3 regions of the Microbispora sp. H10885 genome follow, and region 2 is predicted to be linked to each of the others. Evidence: riboswitches for the same ligand, from Rfam matches in the RefSeq annotation. Region 2 holds a riboswitch; each other region holds the start of a gene.
What was found. A riboswitch is a leader RNA that binds a small molecule or an ion and turns the genes downstream of it on or off. The one in region 2 is predicted to bind cyclic di-AMP.
Positions count from the first base shown of each region.

Region 1 (5,742 bases), on a different contig from region 2:
GCCCCGACCGGCGACGGCCGGTCGGCCCCCCGCCGCCGCGGAGCCGCGTTCGAAGTGCCCGTACCGTAAGTTTCACCGGGGAGTTAGTCAACGCGTCAAACTTATTCCGCGCAGTGTGCTGTGGGAACGCCTGAAACGAGCGGCCCGTTCTTTCATTTCCCGCCCGCCCGGGGCCGAAGGCGGGCGGGCGCGCGTCAGGCTCCGGGCCCGGGGGAGGCGGCGGGGGACGCCCGCCACTCCCGCGCCAGCATCCCGTAGATCAGTTCGTCGCTCCACGCGCCGGCGAAGAACTCGTTCTCGACCAGACGGGCCTCCAGGCGCATGCCGAGCCGTTCCATCAACCGGGCGGACGAGGTGTTGCGCGCGTCGCAGTTGCCGTGGATCCGGTGCAGCCCGAGGCCCTCGAACCCGATGCGGAGAATCTCCCGGGCCGCCTCCGTCGCGAGGCCCCGGCCCTGGCAGGCCGGGTTGAAGACGAAGCCGATCTCGCCCTGGCGGTGCTCCCGGCTGCGCAGGAACAACGTGAGGTCCCCGATCACCGGCCCTCCGCCGCCCAGCGCGGCGGCCACGCTGAGCGCGTCGCCGTCCGCGCCGAGACCCGCGCAGGCGATCTTCCGGTCGAGCGCCGCCTTCGTCTCCTCCCGCGTACGGGCGTCCCAGTAGAGGTAACGCGTGACCTCGGGAAGCGAGTGGAAGGCGTGCAGGTCGTCGAGGTCCGCCTCCGTGAAGGGACGCAGGACCAGCCGGGGGGTGATGATCGGGTAGGGCGGGGTGAACACGCCGACGAGCGTACGGACCGGACCGCGGCACGCGCCAGCGGACCGCCGCCCGGCCCGGTGACAGATCATGAACAGGACATGGACACGGTGCGACGGCCGTACCCTTGAAGAAGGACAAGAACAGAGGACTGTCTCGCAGATCTTGCCGCGTGAGGGGCGCCGGACCGGCGCGCCGCGAGGCCTCGCCTCGTGGAGCCCGGTCCCGGATTCTCACACCGGGGGCGACAGCACCGCGAGGCGCCGCCGGGCGATCCCGGCCGGCGACAGGTCTGCAGGACACGGCCGAGGAGCGACGAGATGAGTTCAGCCGGAGAAGGCCTGTCTCGTCCGTTGCCGGAGCAGGTCCGCTTACACGTGGTGGAGGTCGCGGCGCAGGTGCTGGGCACGATGCCCGCCGCGTCCGTGCCGCCGCCGCTGCGCGGCATCGCCAGGTTCGACCCGCGCAAGCGCGCCCGCCTGGGCAGCGCGCCGATCGCGGCCCAGCTGGAGAACGACAAGGAGTTCCGCGAGCAGGTCGCCGAGGCGCTGGAGGCGGCCTGGCCCGAGCTGGTGGCGAGTCTCGCCGAGGGGACGGTGCCGCCGGCGGCCGAGCCGGTGCTGGTCGCGGCGGCGGCCTATCTGACCCGGCCGCCCGGCTGGCCGGACCTGGTCGAGCAGGCGCGGGCCGACCTGGAGCAGTCGGCCGCGGCGGGCACGCAGCGGGAGCAGGCGGAGACGCGGCTGCGCGAGCAGCTCGCGGCGCAGCGCGCGTCCGCCAAGGAGGAGATCGACCGGGTTCGCGAGCAGCTCAAGGCGGCCCGCGCGGAGAACTCCGACCTGAGACGCAAGCTGCACGACGCGCGTGAGCGGGTCAAGGCGGCCGAGGCCAGGGCGGCCGAGCTGGAGGCCGAGACGGCCGAGGCGCGAGCCAGGTCGGCGAGCGCCAACGGCGCGGCGGAGACCGAGCTGCGCAGGCTCAGGGAGCGCCTGGCGGACACCGAGCGCCAGCTTGAGGCCAACCGCCGCGCCGCCCGCGAGGGCCGCAGCATGGAGGACGCCCGCGTACGGGTGCTGCTGGACGCCCTGCAGGACGCCGCCGCGGGGCTGCGCAAGGAGCTCGGCCTGCCGACCACCATCAACAGACCGGCCGACTACGTGAGCGCGATCGTGCCGGGCGAGCCCGGCGTGACGGCGGTGCCCGCGCGGGCGCTGGCGAACGACGACCCCCAGCTCCTCGACCAGCTCCTCGCCCTCCCCAACCTGCACCTGATCGTCGACGGCTACAACGTGACCAAGACCGGCTATCCGTCGCTGACCCTCGCCGACCAGCGCGCCCGCCTGCTCACCGGGCTGGGCGGCCTCGCCGTGCAGGCGCGCGTGGAGGTGACGTGCGTCTTCGACGGCGCCGAGCTGAACGGGCCCGTGCAGGTCTCCGCGCCGCGCGGGGTGCGGGTGATGTTCAGCGCGCCCGGCGAGATCGCCGACGACCTGATCCGCACGCTCGTGCGCGCCGAGCCGCCGGGGCGCGGCATCGCGGTCGTCTCCTCCGACCGCGAGGTGGCCGAGTCCGTGCGCCGCATGGGCGCCCGGCCGGTGCCCTCGCTCCTGCTGCTGCGGCGTCTCGGCCGCGGCTGATCCCGTCCGGCACGCTCCGTACGAGAGCCGATCCGGTGAGTGATGACTGCCGCGAATAGCTGCGAATAGGTTGAAGCGTCAAGATCGCCTAGATAGAGTCGCGCCGCAGGTTTCGTTGATCCCGAGGGGGCCCGAGTGCAAGGGCGTGTGCCGGTGGCCGCCGTTTTGGCCGCCGTGGTCCTGCTGACGCCGCTGACGGGCGCGCAGGCCGATCCAAAGCCCACCCTTGCCCAGGCCAAGGCGAAGCTGAACCGGCTGAACGCGCAGGCGGACAAACTCGTGGACCGCTACAACGCGGCCAGTGAGAAGTGGAAGTCGGCCAGGAAGAAGTACCTGGCGCTGAACGACGACTACAAGAAGCAGAACGCGCGGGTCGAGGCGCTGCGCTCGGGGCTGGTGACGATGGCGGTCAGCAGCTACCAGGTGGGCGGCATCGGGACGTGGGGCGTCTTCTACAACCCCGATCCCGACACCATGCTCAGCGGTCTCGCCACGTACAACCACATCTCCGCCGAGCGCATCGGGCGGCTCCAGCAGTACGAGGGCGCGATCCAGGGCCTGAAGGACCGGCGGGACGAGACGAAGACCGTCTACGCCGAGGCCACCAAGGTCAGGGGCGAGCTCGCCGACGAGAAGAAGAAGGTCGACAAGCTCGTCAACGAGCAGATGAAGCTGCTCCGCTCGCTCGGCACCTACAACCCCGGCAACCCCAACAGCGCGGGCGTCGCCTACAAGGGCCCGGCGTCGGGTAACGCCCTGTCGGCGCTCCAGTTCGCCTACAAGCAGGTCGGCAAGCCGTACCGCTACGGGGGGAGCGGGCCGGACTCCTGGGACTGCTCCGGCCTCGTCCAGGCCTCCTGGGCGGCGGGAGGGGTCAGCCTGCCGCGTACGAGCTACGAGCAGTGGGCGTGGGGCGCGAGCCGCCGCGTGTCGCTCGACGCGCTCCAGGCGGGCGATCTGCTCTTCCACGCGGGCTTCGGCCACGTGGGCCTGTACGCGGGGGACGGCAAGGTCGTCCACGCCCCGCAGACCGGCGACGTTGTGAAGATTGTCACACTGGCGGACTACCACGCGATCGGCGCCGTCCGCCCCTGAGCCCGCGATGTGATCTTTGTTCCGGCTGTGAGCTAAGTGCCTTATTTGGACATTGCGATGGCTGATGTGAGCAGAGTCACACTTGGTCTTCTGTGACGTGGGTAAGCTGCGGTTTCTCGCGCGCGGCCTCGTTATCCGATCTTTATGCGCCGGGATGGCTTTGCCGGGAGCCGCCTGATCTGGGTAGCTTCTGGGCCGCGGTGAGCACGCCTCGCCGCGGCGAGCCCGGTCCGGCCGGCCGGGCCCGCGTCATCCACCGTCGCCGGCGCCGTCCGTCTACTTGCTCCCCCAGGGGATTTCCGGGCGCCGACGACCTGCCGAGTCCGTGCAGTCAGGAGGCACGGAGCCGGGGAACCATCGACCTTCCTCGCGAAGGTCCGGGGTGAATCGGCGCGTCCACGCGCCGTAGGGCGACTTCCCCGCCCGAACCCGTCAGCTAACCCGGTAGGCGTACGCGGAAGATCCAAGGAGAGATCCTGTCTACCACCCCCGCTAGCCTGTCCCGCCTTGCCCGAATTGCCCTTGGGGGTGCCGCTTTGACGGCATCCGTGGGAGTCGCCGGTGCGCAGCCGGCGTCGGCAGACCCGGTGACGGTCACGGTCATCAAGGTGACCACGGAGACGAACACGAGGGCCGCCACCACCGCGGCGGCCAAGAAGGCCACGAAGAAGTCCACGAAGAAGGCGGCCGTCAAGCGGAAGAAGCTCAGCCGGGCCGCGCTCCAGCTGGCCAAGGCGCAGCGAGCGGTCAGGACCGCGAGGAAGCACATCGGCGACCCCTACCGCTACGGGGCCAGCGGTCCCGGCTCGTTCGACTGCTCGGGCCTGGTCACCTACGCCTGGCGCAAGGCCGGCGTACGGCTGCCGCGCACAACGTGGTCCATCCGCAGCGCCGTACGGAAGAAGGTGTCCTGGGGCCATTTCAAGCCCGGCGACCTCATCTTCACCAGCGGCGGCGGCCACGTCGGCATGTATGTCGGGCACGGCAGGATGATCCACGCCCCGCACAGCGGCACGCGGGTCAGGATCGACAGGCTCGACTCCTACCGCAGGGCGACCTTCGTGGGCGCCGTACGCCCCGGCGCCTGATCCGTCCCCCTGGTGCCGAGCCCGTCGTCGCCGGCACCGCTCCACGGCTCCGTCCCCCTCACAGGTGGGCGGAGCCGTGGCGTTCCCTCGTTACGATGCTCCCCATGGCCTCGGTCCCCCCGGCGCCGCGCCCGCCCATCCCGTACGGCAGGCCCTCGCGAGCGCCGAGGGCCTGGTGAGGACGCGCGGCGGACGGTCGGCGTCCGTGGCCGTCGTGCTGGCCGCGCTGCTGGCCGGTACGGCCGCCGCCGCGCCGCCCGACCCCCTGTCGCCCCTTCTGGCCCAGGCCCGCGCCGCCGTGCGGGAGCAGCCCGGCATGTGGACGGGCGCCTCCGTCGCCCGCGGCGAGCACGCCGTCGTCGTCGGCGCGCCGCGAAGGCTGGTCGCCGAGGTCGCCCGGCTGGCCGGCCGGGCCGACCGCACGGTCACGAGGGTGTGGGGAGAGCACGGCGGCGCGGTGATCCTCGTGCCCCGCACGGAGGAGCAGGCGGCGGTCCTGGCCGCCCCCGCGGTGGTCGGCGGTCTGGCGGCCGTCGCGACCGGTGACCGGGTGATCGTGCAGCCCGCCGCGTTCGCCCGCCTGTCCGCGATCGGCCGCCAGGTCGTCGTGACCCACGAGCTCACGCACGTCGCGGCCTCCGGGCCCCGCGCGGTGCCGATGTGGCTCCTGGAGGGCTTCGCCGACTATGTGGGCTACCTCGACAGCGGCCTGCCCGTTCATGTGGTCGCGGCCGAACTCGCCGCGGAGCTGGCCGCGGACCCGCGGGCCGGCGGCGGAGCCGGAGCGGAAGGCGCCCCACAGGCCGGTGCCGAGGCCGGTACTGCGCCCGGCACCGAGTCTGCCGGCACCGAGTCCGCCGGGACTGGGGCCGGCGCGGCGGCCGGGGCGCCCCTGGCCCGCCTGCCGGAACCCGCGGACTTCGCCGCCAGGCCCGCCCAGGCGTACGAGGAGGCCTGGCTGGCCTGCCGTTACATCGCCGCCCGCTTCGGCGAGCGGAGGCTGGTCGCCCTCTACCGCGCCGCGCTGCGCGAGGACGCCGACGCCGCGCTGCGGAACGTCCTCGGGCTGACCACCGCCGAGCTGACCCGCCTCTGGCGGTCCTCCGTACGGGCCGAGCTGGCCCGGTCCTGATCACGGCCCTGATTCCGGTCCTGGTTCCGGGGCG
Region 1 is NZ_JABBWY010000015.1:38,740-44,481, forward strand. It holds gene HHX37_RS32200 (GNAT family N-acetyltransferase) at 195-779, opposite strand; gene HHX37_RS32205 (NYN domain-containing protein) at 1,077-2,393, shown strand; gene HHX37_RS32210 (C40 family peptidase) at 2,547-3,488, shown strand; cyclic di-AMP (ydaO/yuaA leader) riboswitch at 3,794-3,954, shown strand; gene HHX37_RS32215 (C40 family peptidase) at 4,025-4,576, shown strand; gene HHX37_RS32220 (hypothetical protein) at 4,653-5,708, shown strand.
Region 1: it holds a riboswitch for cyclic di-AMP, as region 2 does, so the genes downstream of both, HHX37_RS32215 (C40 family peptidase) here and HHX37_RS14185 (hypothetical protein) in region 2, are expected to answer to the same signal.

Region 2 (5,742 bases):
CCGTGAGGTCGCTCTCCCCTTCGAGAGACGCGACCAGGCCTCGCCGTACCAACGGAAGGTGTTCGGCCACCAGGATCCGGATCAAGACGCTCCCCTCTGGACGGTCTCTCAAAGGGTGATCGACCCATTGCGTACTGTCAACGGAGTGTCCAGGTTCGGCCACGTATGGGCAACGCGCCGGTTCGCCGGAGCAGGTCTCTCCCTTGTTCCGGTGGGCTACTCTCGGAGGGTGCGACGACTGCCACGGCATCTTCTCCGACTCGGAGGTACGCGCTGATGAGCTGGCTCATCGTGGCCGGATTCGTGATCGTCTTCGTTGGTCTGCTGCTCTCCATCGCGCTGCACGAGATCGGGCACCTCGTCCCGGCCAAGCTGTTCGGCGTCCGCGTGACGCAGTACATGGTCGGCTTCGGGCCGACGCTGTGGTCGCGGCGGCGCGGCGAGACCGAGTACGGCGTGAAGTGGATCCCGCTGGGCGGCTACATCCGCATGGTCGGCATGCTCCCGCCGCGTCCCTCCGACGACCCCGGCAAGCTGCGCAGCGTCTCGACGGGCCCCTGGCAGGGCCTCATCGAGAACGCCAGGGCGGTCGCCTCGGAGGAGATCCGGCCGGGCGACGAGAACCGCGTCTTCTTCCGCAAGCCCTGGTGGCAGAAGGTCATCATCATGACCGGCGGGCCCGCGATGAACTTCGTGCTGGCGTTCGTGCTCTTCGCGGTCGTGATGATGGGCTTCGGCGTGCGGACGACGAAGCCGGTCGTCTCCTCGGTGTCCAAGTGCGCTATCCCGGCGGCCGAGGCCGCGCACCGGGACTGCGCGTCCGGCGACCCGCTGACGCCCGCGGCGAAGGCGGGGCTGCGGCCCGGGGACCGGATCGTCGCCGTGGGCGGCACTCCGGTCGCCAGCTGGGAGGCGGCCACCCGGCAGATCCGGTCGCACGGCGCCGGCGCGACGACGCTCGGCATCGAGCGCGACGGCCGGACCACGACGGTGGACGTCGACCTGATCGCGCAGGACATGCCCTCGCAGACCGACCCCGACAAGGTGGACAGGAACGTCGGCTTCCTCGGCGTCAGCCCGACGATCGTCGTGGAGAAGCAGGGCCCCGGCTACGTCGTCGGGCAGATGTGGGACCTGACCAAGCGGACCGCCGCGGCCATGGTCAACATCCCCAAGAAGATGGTCGGCGTGTGGAACGCGGCGTTCTCGGGGGAGAAGCGCGACCCGAACGGGCCGATCGGGATCGTCGGCGCCGGCCGCATCGGCGGTGAGATCGCCGCGTCGGACATCCCCATCGACAGCAAGATCGAGGTGTTCATCAGCCTGCTGGCCGGGCTGAACCTCGCGGTCGGCATGTTCAACCTCGTCCCCCTGTTGCCGCTGGACGGCGGCCACATCGCCGGCGGCCTGTGGGAGGGAGTCAAGCGGGCCTTCGCCCGGGTGCGCCGGCGGCCCATGCCGGGCTACGTGGACGTCGCCAAGGCGCTCCCGCTGACGTACGTCATGGCGGCCCTGCTCGTCGTCATGGGCGGCCTTCTCATCTACGCCGACCTGGTGAACCCCGTCCGCATCTCGGGCTGAACGGGGCTGAACCGGGCTGAACGGGCCGGGCCGGGCCGGGCGGGCCCGGCCCGGCGGGTGAGGGACCGGGTCCCTACTCGCCCGTCGCCCCGTCGATGCGCTCGCGCAGCAGGTCGGCGTGGCCGTTGTGCCGCGCGTACTCCTCGATCATGTGGACCATGATCCAGCGCAGTGAGTGGTGGACGCCCTGCCGGGCCGCCTTCGTCGTCGCGTCCAGATCGGCGCAGGCCGCCTCCGCCGCCCGCGCGTGCTCGATCTCCGCGCGCCAGGTGGCGAAGGCCTCCTCGGCGGACGCCGTGTCCACGTTGTCGAACTCGCCGTCCGGATCGTCGTCGGTGTAGTAGATGCCTTCGAGGTCCTCACCGGCGAGCCGCCGCCGGAACCAGCTCCGCTCGACGTCGGCCATGTGCCGCACGATGCCGAGCAGCGACAGGGACGACGGCGGGACGGAGCGCAGCCGTAGCTGTTCCTCGGCGAGGCCCTCGCACTTCACGGCCAGCGTCTGGCGGTGGAAGTCGAGGAAGGCGCGCAGCATCTCGCGCTCGCCCGCGGCGAGCGGAGGATCGGTACGTGTGTCGGTCATCCGGACATCCTCCCCCTGGCCCCCGGGGTGCGACCACTTCATTTCCGCCCCGCCGGACGGCCCGCCTTCCAGGCGCAGGAGAGGGGGCGCGCTCTCGCGACCCGCTTGACTCGGGCGTGGACGAACCTTTGCCCGTACTTGTCCAAACAGCATGATCGAGTCAGAATCAGTTCAGCCTTCAACCATTTTGGTTGGAGGGTCGCTGCACGGATGAGGAGAGGCATGAAGCGCACGATCTCCGTTCTCGCCGTCGCCACCGGCGTCCTCGGCGCCACGCTCACCGGCGTCGGTCCCGCGTCCGCCTCCGCGGTCGACTGCTCCACGGGCGGGTACACCTACGCCCGGACCAGCTACGTCCCCACCAACGTCCAGCGGCCGTCGGTGGACGGCCGTAACTACAACATCGCCGGTCCGTCGGCGTACACGCACGAGGTCTGCCTCGACATCCCGGACACCGAGACGTTCACGATCGAGGTACAGATCCACTCCTCCGACGGGTCCACGACCGTGTTCGTGGACGACCGGCCCGGCGACAAGGTCTTCCGCTTCTCGCCCGGCACCAACAGCTGGTGGCAGGTCTACGGCACGATGACCGGGCCCGGCAGCACCTACATCTACTACACCTGGAACGAGAAGCAGATCCCCGCCTGACGCGGAACGGGCCGGCCGCCTCGCTCGGCGAGGCCGCCGGCCCTCGAAGCTCCTGCTCAGTACATCGAGATGTGGACATGGTCGTAGTGGTTGGCGGTGACGCCGCCCCGGTCGGACATGGGGCGCCAGCCCGGGTGGCCGAGGTTGTAGATGCGCTGCTGCCAGATGACGTACATCACGCCGAGCTTCGGGCCGTTCTTGATGGCCCAGGCGGCCAGGCTGTCGCCGAGCGCCTTCATCTGGGCCGAGGGCATGGCGCCGCCCGAGCTCATCATGAAGTCGCAGGCGCGGCCGAGGGGGTGCTCACCGCTGTTCTCGGCCCGGTAGCAGCCGACCGGGAAGCTCAGATCGAAGTGCTCCTCCACCTCCGAGCGCATGAGCCGCATCCGGGGCGTGATGTTGTCCGCGCCCGCCGGCAGTTCGGGCGCCCACGACCCGCTGCCCCTCCGGCCCGGAGCGATCGGGACCAGGCGGTCGATCTTGTCCTTGATGTCGTCGATGAGCTTCTCGGCCTCCCGGCGCCGACCGGCGACCTCCGCGGCCTGCGACTTCAGCGACGCGGTGAGCGCCCTCGCCGCCTCGGCGGCCTTCTGCCGTTCGGTGCGGACCTCGTCGACCCGCGCGAGCCTCGCGGCCTGTTCCTCCTTGAGCTGGTACGCCACCGCGGAGACGGTCAGGTTGGGCAGGACCCGCACGCTGTCGGTCTGGTACCGCAACCCGACGAACTCCCGAACCTCGTCGAGGGTCGCCGTGTAGTCGGTTTCCGCCCTGGTCACGCGGGCGCGCGCCGCCGCCTCGTCGTCCCGCGCCCTGGCGAGCGCGACCCGCTTGGCGTTGTAGTCGGCGATGAGCCGGTCGACCTTCTTCTGCAGGCCGGCGAGCTGCTTCTTGAGCTGCCTCTCCGTCGGCTTGGGGGCGGCGGCGCCCCCGGCGGCCGTGCCGAGAACGAGGGCCGCGGCGGTCAACACACCGGCGGCCAGGGGGAACGCGCGGGGCAGAGCCCACTCCTCTCCATCTGCCGACCGGGTTAGCTGACGGGTGCGGGCTGGAGGAGCCCGGGCAGCGACGTGCCTTTACCCCAGAGGCGTGAATGGGTCCCCGGCTCCCGGGCGAGGCGCCCGGGATTAGGCGGCACCGGCTGTGACCGGTGGTGCCAGGGATACTAGTGGTAAAGAAATGGTGACTGCCACCCCAAGTCGCAACCGTACGGAGATCAGTCCGTTACCACCTCGCGCAGCATGCGGGCGGCCTCCTCCGGCAGCACGTCGTTGACGAAGGCGCCCATCGCCGACTCCGATCCGGCGAGGTACTTCAGCTTGTCCGCCGCCCGCCGGATCGTGAAGAGCTGGAGGTGCAGGTAGGCCAGATCCCGGCGGTAGGTGACCGGAGCCTGGTGCCAGGCCGCGACGTACGGCATGACGACGCCGAACAGCCCGTCCAGGCGGCGCAGCACGTCGATGTACAGCGGCGCGAAGGCGGCCCGCTCCTCCGCCGACAGCGCCGGAATGTCCGGCACCCGGCGGTGCGGGTAGAGGTGCACCTCGAAGGGGTACCGGGCGGCGGCCGGGACAAAGGCCGTCCAGTGCTCGTTGGCGGCCACGACGCGGGGCCCCTTCCGCTCGGCCGCCAGGACGTCCGCGAACAGGTTGCCGCCGCGGTGCCGGGCGGCGGTCTCCAGCATCTGCCGGGTACGCGGCGTGACGTACGGATAGGCGTAGATCTGCCCATGCGGATGCGGCAGCGTGATGCCGATCTCGGCGCCGCGGTTCTCGAAGCAGAAGACCTGCTCCACGCCGGGCAGCGCGGACAGTTCGGCCGTGCGGTCGGCCCACGCCTCGACGACCAGCGCGGCCTGCTCGTCGCCGAGGGAGCTGAAGGAGGCGTCGTGGTCGGAGGTGAAGCAGACGACCTCGCAGCGCCCGGTCCCCGGCCGCACCTCGCTCAGCCCGCCCACCTGCTCGTACGCGCCGGTGTTGAAGCTGAACGACGGGAAGCGGTTCTCGAACACCGCCACCTCGTACGGCGAGGGGATCTCCGAGCCGGGATGCCCGGGGCAGAGCGGGCACTCCTGGGCGGACGGCAGGTGGGTGCGGGTCTGGCGGTGCCGGGCGACGGCCACCCACTCGTCCATGAGCGGGTCGTGACGCAACTCGGACGCGAGGGGGCGCGCGGGCAGATCCCGGGGGTCGGCCACGTCGTGGTCGGCGTCGTCGCGGCGGTCGAAATAGATCAGCTCCCGGCCGTCGGCCAGATGAGCGATGGTGCGCTTCACGGTGCGATCTCCAGCTTCACAGGGCTCTTCTCCGGCGTCGCGGCGGCGTCACACGGAGGCGGTCTTCAGGGGCGCCTCGCCGGACGGATCCGCGAGGAGGAGCTCGCCGGCGTGCTCCGACAGCACGGCGCGGGCGTCCTCGGGCAGGCCCGTGTCGCTCACGACCACGTCGGCCTCGCCGAGGGCCGCGATCGTGCTGATGCCGACGGTCCCCCACTTGGTGTGGTCGGCCAGGACGACGAGCCGCTGGGCGGCGGCGATCAGGGCGCGGTCGGTCTCCGCCTCCAGCAGGTTGGGGGTGGTGAAACCGGCCCGGACGCTCATGCCGTGCACGCCGAGCATGAGGATGTCGACGTTCAGGGAGCGGACGGCCGCGACCGCGACCGGGCCGACCAGCGCGTCGGACGGCGTCCGCACGCCTCCCACGAGCACCACGGTCTGGTCGGGCCGCCCCGCCCGGTGGAAGACGTCGGCCACCTGGACGGAGTTGGTGATCACGGTCAGCTCGGGCACGTCCACCAGGTGGTGGGCCAGCGTCCAGGTCGTCGTGCCGGCCGAGAGCGCGACGGAGCTTCCCGGCCGTACGAGCGGGGCCGCGCAGCGGGCGACGGCCTCCTTCTCGGCCTGCTGCCGCATCGACTTGGCCGCGAAGCCC
Region 2 is NZ_JABBWY010000005.1:10,850-16,591, reverse strand. It holds gene HHX37_RS14205 (LuxR C-terminal-related transcriptional regulator) at 1-85, opposite strand, end outside; gene HHX37_RS14200 (M50 family metallopeptidase) at 277-1,581, shown strand; gene HHX37_RS14195 (DinB family protein) at 1,655-2,164, opposite strand; gene HHX37_RS14190 (hypothetical protein) at 2,387-2,815, shown strand; gene HHX37_RS14185 (hypothetical protein) at 2,872-3,783, opposite strand; cyclic di-AMP (ydaO/yuaA leader) riboswitch at 3,818-3,955, opposite strand; gene galT (galactose-1-phosphate uridylyltransferase) at 4,029-5,087, opposite strand; gene HHX37_RS14175 (DeoR/GlpR family DNA-binding transcription regulator) at 5,136-5,742, opposite strand, start outside.

Region 3 (5,742 bases), on a different contig from region 2:
TGGGCTCGCCGACTCTTCCGCTGCCCGGCGGGAGGTGCTGTCCGCCGTGGAGACGTACCACCGGGCCGCGGTAGGCCCCCACTGGGATCGCGTCCGCGCACACCTCGACGCCGAGCGGGTACGACGCGGCATGATCCTGCTCGACAGGGGAGTGGAGGGCCTGCTGTCCGGCCTGCACCCGGCCATCCGGTGGACGCCGCCGGCCGTTCACATCACCGCGCCGGGGCCCGGCGGCGATTTCGTCCTCGACGGGCGGGGACTCCTGGTGGTGCCCTCGTTCTTCCTGCGCGCCCCGGTGGTGATGTACGCGGCGGACGGACCCGCCGACCCCATCCTGATCTACCCGGCCGCGCTCGGGGCCGACCGCGCGGCGGACGTCTGGACGACGGGCACGTCCGCCCGCGCGCTGGCCAACCTCCTGGGACGCACGCGCGCGTCGGTGCTCACCGCCATCGCCGACGGCGTCCTCACCACCGGCGCCCTGGCCCGGCGGATCGGCATCACGTCGGCGGCGGTCAGCCAGCACACCGGCGTCCTGCGCGAGGCGGGCCTGATCACGACGCGCAGGCACCACGGCGGTGTCCTGCACACCCTCACCCCGACCGGACTGGCTCTCCTCGATCGGCGCCGCCCACCGGCACCCTGATCGCGCACCCGCTGTCGCCGCGCCCAGGGCGAACGTACGCGGGGTGGCTGTGGCGCATATCACGATTAGGTGCCGTCAGTGCGAGGACCTGCGGAAGCATGGTGCAGAAGGTGCAGAAATGGACCTGTTTGCCGGTTTTTCGGTCGTGTCCTACTCGTGATCTACTATGCTTCCGGTCAGTGCGCCGGTGCGTGGTCCTCAACCCGAGGACGACCGGCGACCGCCGAATCCCGGATGTCATCGAACCCGGGAACCGGGGACCCACGTCTCTTCTGGGGTGAATCCGGACCATCCGGTAGGGCTACTCCTGGCCCGAACCCGTCAGCTAACCCGGTAGGCGGCCAAGGAGAGGAGAGCGCGTGGAGTGTCCGCTCCACCTGCCCACCCGGTCCGGCCTCCGTCGCCGGACCACATGCCCGCCCTGGAACGTCTCCAGGCTTCCGGGGTGACGGCGCGCCCGTGACGGGCTGCCACATCTCCCGTTTCTGAATCCCGTCCGACCCCGCCCGCCCGGGGACCGCCGCGGCCGTGTCCGCCGGTGCGTCCGCCGGCGTGACGGTCGGTGTGACGGTCATGCCCGCATGCCGTCGTGCCCGGCGGCGGGTTCGTCATGTTCTGACGCGCGCCATAGGAGCCTTCGATTTCTACCGATCCGATAGCACAGCAGTTGCTCGACGCCGTACGCCCGGAGCTCGGCTACCGGGAACGGCCCGGGAAGCCGACCAAGTTCGGCGAGTGGTACGCCGACAACATCGCCATGGACTCCGACTTCAAGGCGGCTCCCTGGTGCGACATGTTCGTCTCGTGGGCGGCCAACCGGGCGGGCGTGCAGGACCACGTCGGCGAGTTCGCGCTGACCACCCGGCACGCCAAGTGGTTCGAGCAGCAGGGCGCCTGGAGCCGCAAGCCGGAACCGGGGGCCGTGGTCTTCTTCGACTGGTCGGGGTCGAAGCGCATCAAGGACATCGACCACGTCGGCATCGTCGAGAAGGTCGTCGGCGGCAAGGTCCACACGATCGAGGGCAACGTCGACGGCGTCTGGCTCAAGCGCAAGGTGCGCGACTCCAGCAAGATCGTCGGGTACGGCCTGCCGCGCAAGGTGAAGGTGATCCCGAAGGTGACCGTCACCGTCCAGCCCGTGGCGGCGGACGCGGCGGTCCAGGGGGCGGTGGTCCAGGGGGCAGTGGGGCAGGGGGCGGCGGCGTCGGCCACGCGGAGCATGGCCGCGGGTCACGGGCAGCCGCCGGGCACGGCCTTCTCGCCGAGCGACGCCGTCCTGCCGGCCGGGCTGCTGTTCGCGCTCGTGTCGACCGCGGTGACCGGTCTGCGCTTCAGGGCAGCCGCGGCGGCGACGTCCGGCGGACGGCACCGCAGGGGTGGCCCGCGGCGGGAGGGGCACGGCGGCGAGCGACGCGGCCAGGAGGTCGTGGGAGCCGGGGTGTCCGGCCCCGCCGCGGCGCAGGAGCCGTTCCACCTCCCCTATTTCGGCTGACCGGCCGGAGAGGCGCCTGGGAACACTCTGGGAGTTTGAGATCGTTTGCGGGTGTCTGTGAAATTCGGTGACTCACGCGGCTAGGGTGGGCAGCCACCCGCGGAAGCCGTGGAGCTTTCCCCCGATACGACCGCTGGGAGTTGTCTCACATGTACGGGCGCGTCCCCTCACAGACGAGCCAGGATGATCAGTTTCGTCAGGAGATCCTCTCCAGCGACGAGCCGTCCGGCGCGAAGAGCAGGAAGCCCCTCGTCATCGTCGCCGTGATCCTGGTCGCCGTACTCGCGGCGGCGGGCGCGGGCTTCGCGTTGCGCGGCGCCACGGACCCGGGCCCCTCCGCGGGCGGTGCCGGGCAGCAGACGGCGCCGGCGCAGGAGAACGGCGCCGGTGATCCCGCCGAGGCGGGACCGGACTCCGGGACCGGCGCCGAGGACGGTGCGGATGACGGCGCGGATGACGGCTCGGCGGGCGACGCCGAGGGTGGTGGCGCGGACGGCGGCTCCGGAGGCTCCGCGCAGGCGCCCGCCGGAGACGGCACGGGCACCGGCTCCGGCGCCGGTGGGTCCACCGGTCAGGCGCCCGGCGGCACGGGCCAGGTGAAGACCGGGCCGGCCGGAAAGGCGGGCGGTGACACGAAGGGCGGCGCGGGCACCGGCTCCGGCGGAGGCGACGACACGCCCTCGACGGCCGGTGGCTCCGGCGGCCTCATCCCGGGGGAGTGCGCCGCCTCCGGATGCTGAGTCCGCGTGACGACCGCGTACCCGGCGAGTGCGCCGCCGCCGCGAACCCGGCCGGCTTCCGGCGGGCGTACCGGATCACCAGGTCCGTTCAGGCATCGGGTCAGGAGGACGGATCGGGCCAGCCGAGCGGGAACGAGACGGTCGTGGGCGGTTCGCCGGCCGCGTCGGTGAACTCGCGCATGGCGGTGATCAGAGCCTGGCGCCGGGGAGCGGGCATCCGGGCGAGTATCGCCGCGATCTCCGCCTTGCGCCGGGCCGTGACCTCGTCCACGATGCGCGAGCCGACGTCGGTCAGCCGCAGCAGCGTCTCCCGCCGGTTCTGCGGGTTCACCTCGCGCTTCAGCAGCCCGGCGGCGGCGAGGCGGTCCGCCATCCGCATCGCGGTCGAGGGATTCACGCCGAGTCTCTCGGCCAGCGTGACCAGTTTTGTCTCTCCCTGCCCGACCACCAGCAGCATCCGGAACTGCGGCAGTGTGACTCTGTCCTCCGCGGAGGCGAGGGAGCGTGCGGAGATCGCGACGAGCACCCGCGACGCGGTGAGCACGGCGGACGTGACGGCCTCCAGGTCGTCCGCGATCGGCTCCTCGTCCCCATCCTTAGCCATAGGCATCGTTTTTACACGGTCCCAGCCGCCGTCTCGTCATTGCACCGGACAAAGGTTCCCACCCTGTGACCAGGAGTTGTACGGCGAGGACGGCGGCGGTGCGTCCCGACATGCACCTCTGTGCAAGCGCGTGTGCTGATCGCTTCTGTGGGTAGTCGCGGGGGCACGGAAAACACGGAGGGAAACGATGGGCTGGAGCTACCGTAAGTCAATCAAGATGGGGCCTTTCAGACTCAACCTGTCGCGCGGCGGTGTGGGCCACAGCTACGGCGGCCGCGCCTTCCGCGTGACCAAGACGGCGGATGGGCGTCGCACCCTCACGGTGAACCTGCCCGGCGGCTTCCACTGGAAGAAGACGCTCAGTTAGAGCCGGTGCGTGACGCGCCGGGCGTGGCCTCCGGCCCGCCCGGCGCAGGACCCCGGCGGCGTCACTTCTCCGGGTCGCTTCGGGAGAGCGGCGGTCAGGCGGGCTCCCCGATACGGGTATCGGAGTTCCTGGGGCAGGCCCGAGCAGCAGGCATGTCCGGCCTACTTCACCGGATGGTCGGCCCACTTCGGGGTCGACCACAACCGGATCGTCGCGTCCTCGTTGGCGGTGGCGAACCAGCGGCCGTCGGGATGGAACGCCACCGCATAGACGGTGCCGGTGTGGGCGCTGAGGGGTTCGCCGAGGGGTTCTCCGGTGGCCGGATCCCACAGCCGCGCCGTGCCGTCGGCGCCGGTAGTGACGAGCAGGTCACCGCCGGGGTGGAAGGCCGCGCCACGGACCGCGCCGACATGGCTGCTCAAGGGTTGACGGGGATGTCTCAGTACCTCTCGCCCGGTTTCCAGATCCCGCAAGTGCACGCCCCCGTCGTCACCGACGGCGACGAGCAGGTGTCTCTGCGGGTGGAAGGCCAACCCATGGAGAGGGCCGGGGTAGGGCATGAAGGGTTCGCCAATGGACTCCATGGTGGCCGGATCCCACAGCCGCACCGTCCTGTCGACACTGGCGAGCAGACTGCCGTCGGGGTGGAAGGCCACTGCCTTGACGGGCGAGCCGCCACTGCCGAACCTGCCGAGGGGTTCTCCGGTGGCCGGATCCCACAGCCGCACTTTCCCGGCAACGCTGCCGGTGACCAGCAGATGCCCCTGAGGGTGGAAAGCCACCGCGATGTCAGAGTCGATCCGGCCACCGTGCTCCAGAGGCCTGCCGACGGGCTCTCCGGTGGCCGGATCCCACAGCCGCACCGTCCCGTCGACGCTGGCGAGCAGACGGCCGTCGGGGTGGAAGGCCACCTCGTAGAGACCGGAGTGGCCGGTGATGGGATCCCCGACGGGATCGTGGGTGACCGTATCCCACAGCCGCACGGTGCCATCGGCGCCGGCGGTGGCCAATAGCCGGCCATCGGGGTGAAAGGCCAGTCCGACGACGGGCTTGGCGTGGCCGGCCAGTATCCGAGGAGCGGCAACCGCTGTCGCGCGTGGTCTGGCCCTCCGGGCCTGGGCGGCGGACAGGCCTTGGAGCCGGGCCGCCAGTTCGTCCCGCTCACGCCGCACTGCCTCGAGTTCGCGCTCGCGCTGGTGGGCAAGGGAGTCCCGGTCCCCGCGCGGGATTTCGTCTCTGTGCTGGAGAGTGTGCTCTGCCTGGGGAGCCCGTGTGTCAACGGCGGCCGCATCGGCCTGGGCCTGACGCCGCAGCGTCTCGGCCTCGACGAGTCTCTGCTCGGCCTCGGCGATGATCTGCTCAGCTCGGCCGCGAGCCCCGGTGAGGATCGCCTCGGCCGCCTCGTGAGCCTGTTCCAGGACCTGCTCGCGGAACCGATCGAGGTCGGCGGGCTCGACCTCGGGGCGGCGGTTCTCCTCGGGGGCGATGCGCTCCCAGGCGCGCTGCCATCGCTCGACCTCGCCATCGGGTACCGCGCAGGCCTCCAGGAAGGTCAGCAGTACGGTCTTCCGCGGAAACCGCCGGCCGCTGAGCATGTCGGCGACGGTCGACTTCGACAGTGCCGGCTTCCCGTTCTGTTGTGCCCAGCGCTCCAGTTTTCGCAACGAGGGCCTGTCTGCGCGGGCGCGCAGCGCTTCGAGGAGCGAGGCCAGTTGCTCGCGAGTGGTCACAGCGGTCAGATCGAGATCGTCGGTGAACGGCCCGTCGTCCACGTCACCGTCCTCATCGTGTCCGCGGATGTCCGATCGTGTCCGCAAGTGTACGACCGAGGGGGTGGGCGGCACAGTCAGCCGGCCCAGAGTGAACGCGCTGTGTCCGGGCGTGGGATCCGGT
Region 3 is NZ_JABBWY010000002.1:109,372-115,113, reverse strand. It holds gene HHX37_RS37585 (ArsR/SmtB family transcription factor) at 1-646, shown strand, start outside; cyclic di-AMP (ydaO/yuaA leader) riboswitch at 858-1,002, shown strand; gene HHX37_RS05600 (CHAP domain-containing protein) at 1,314-2,138, shown strand; gene HHX37_RS05595 (hypothetical protein) at 2,288-2,878, shown strand; gene HHX37_RS05590 (MarR family winged helix-turn-helix transcriptional regulator) at 2,979-3,482, opposite strand; gene HHX37_RS05585 (DUF4236 domain-containing protein) at 3,670-3,849, shown strand; gene HHX37_RS05580 (hypothetical protein) at 4,011-5,621, opposite strand.
Region 3: it holds a riboswitch for cyclic di-AMP, as region 2 does, so the genes downstream of both, HHX37_RS05600 (CHAP domain-containing protein) here and HHX37_RS14185 (hypothetical protein) in region 2, are expected to answer to the same signal.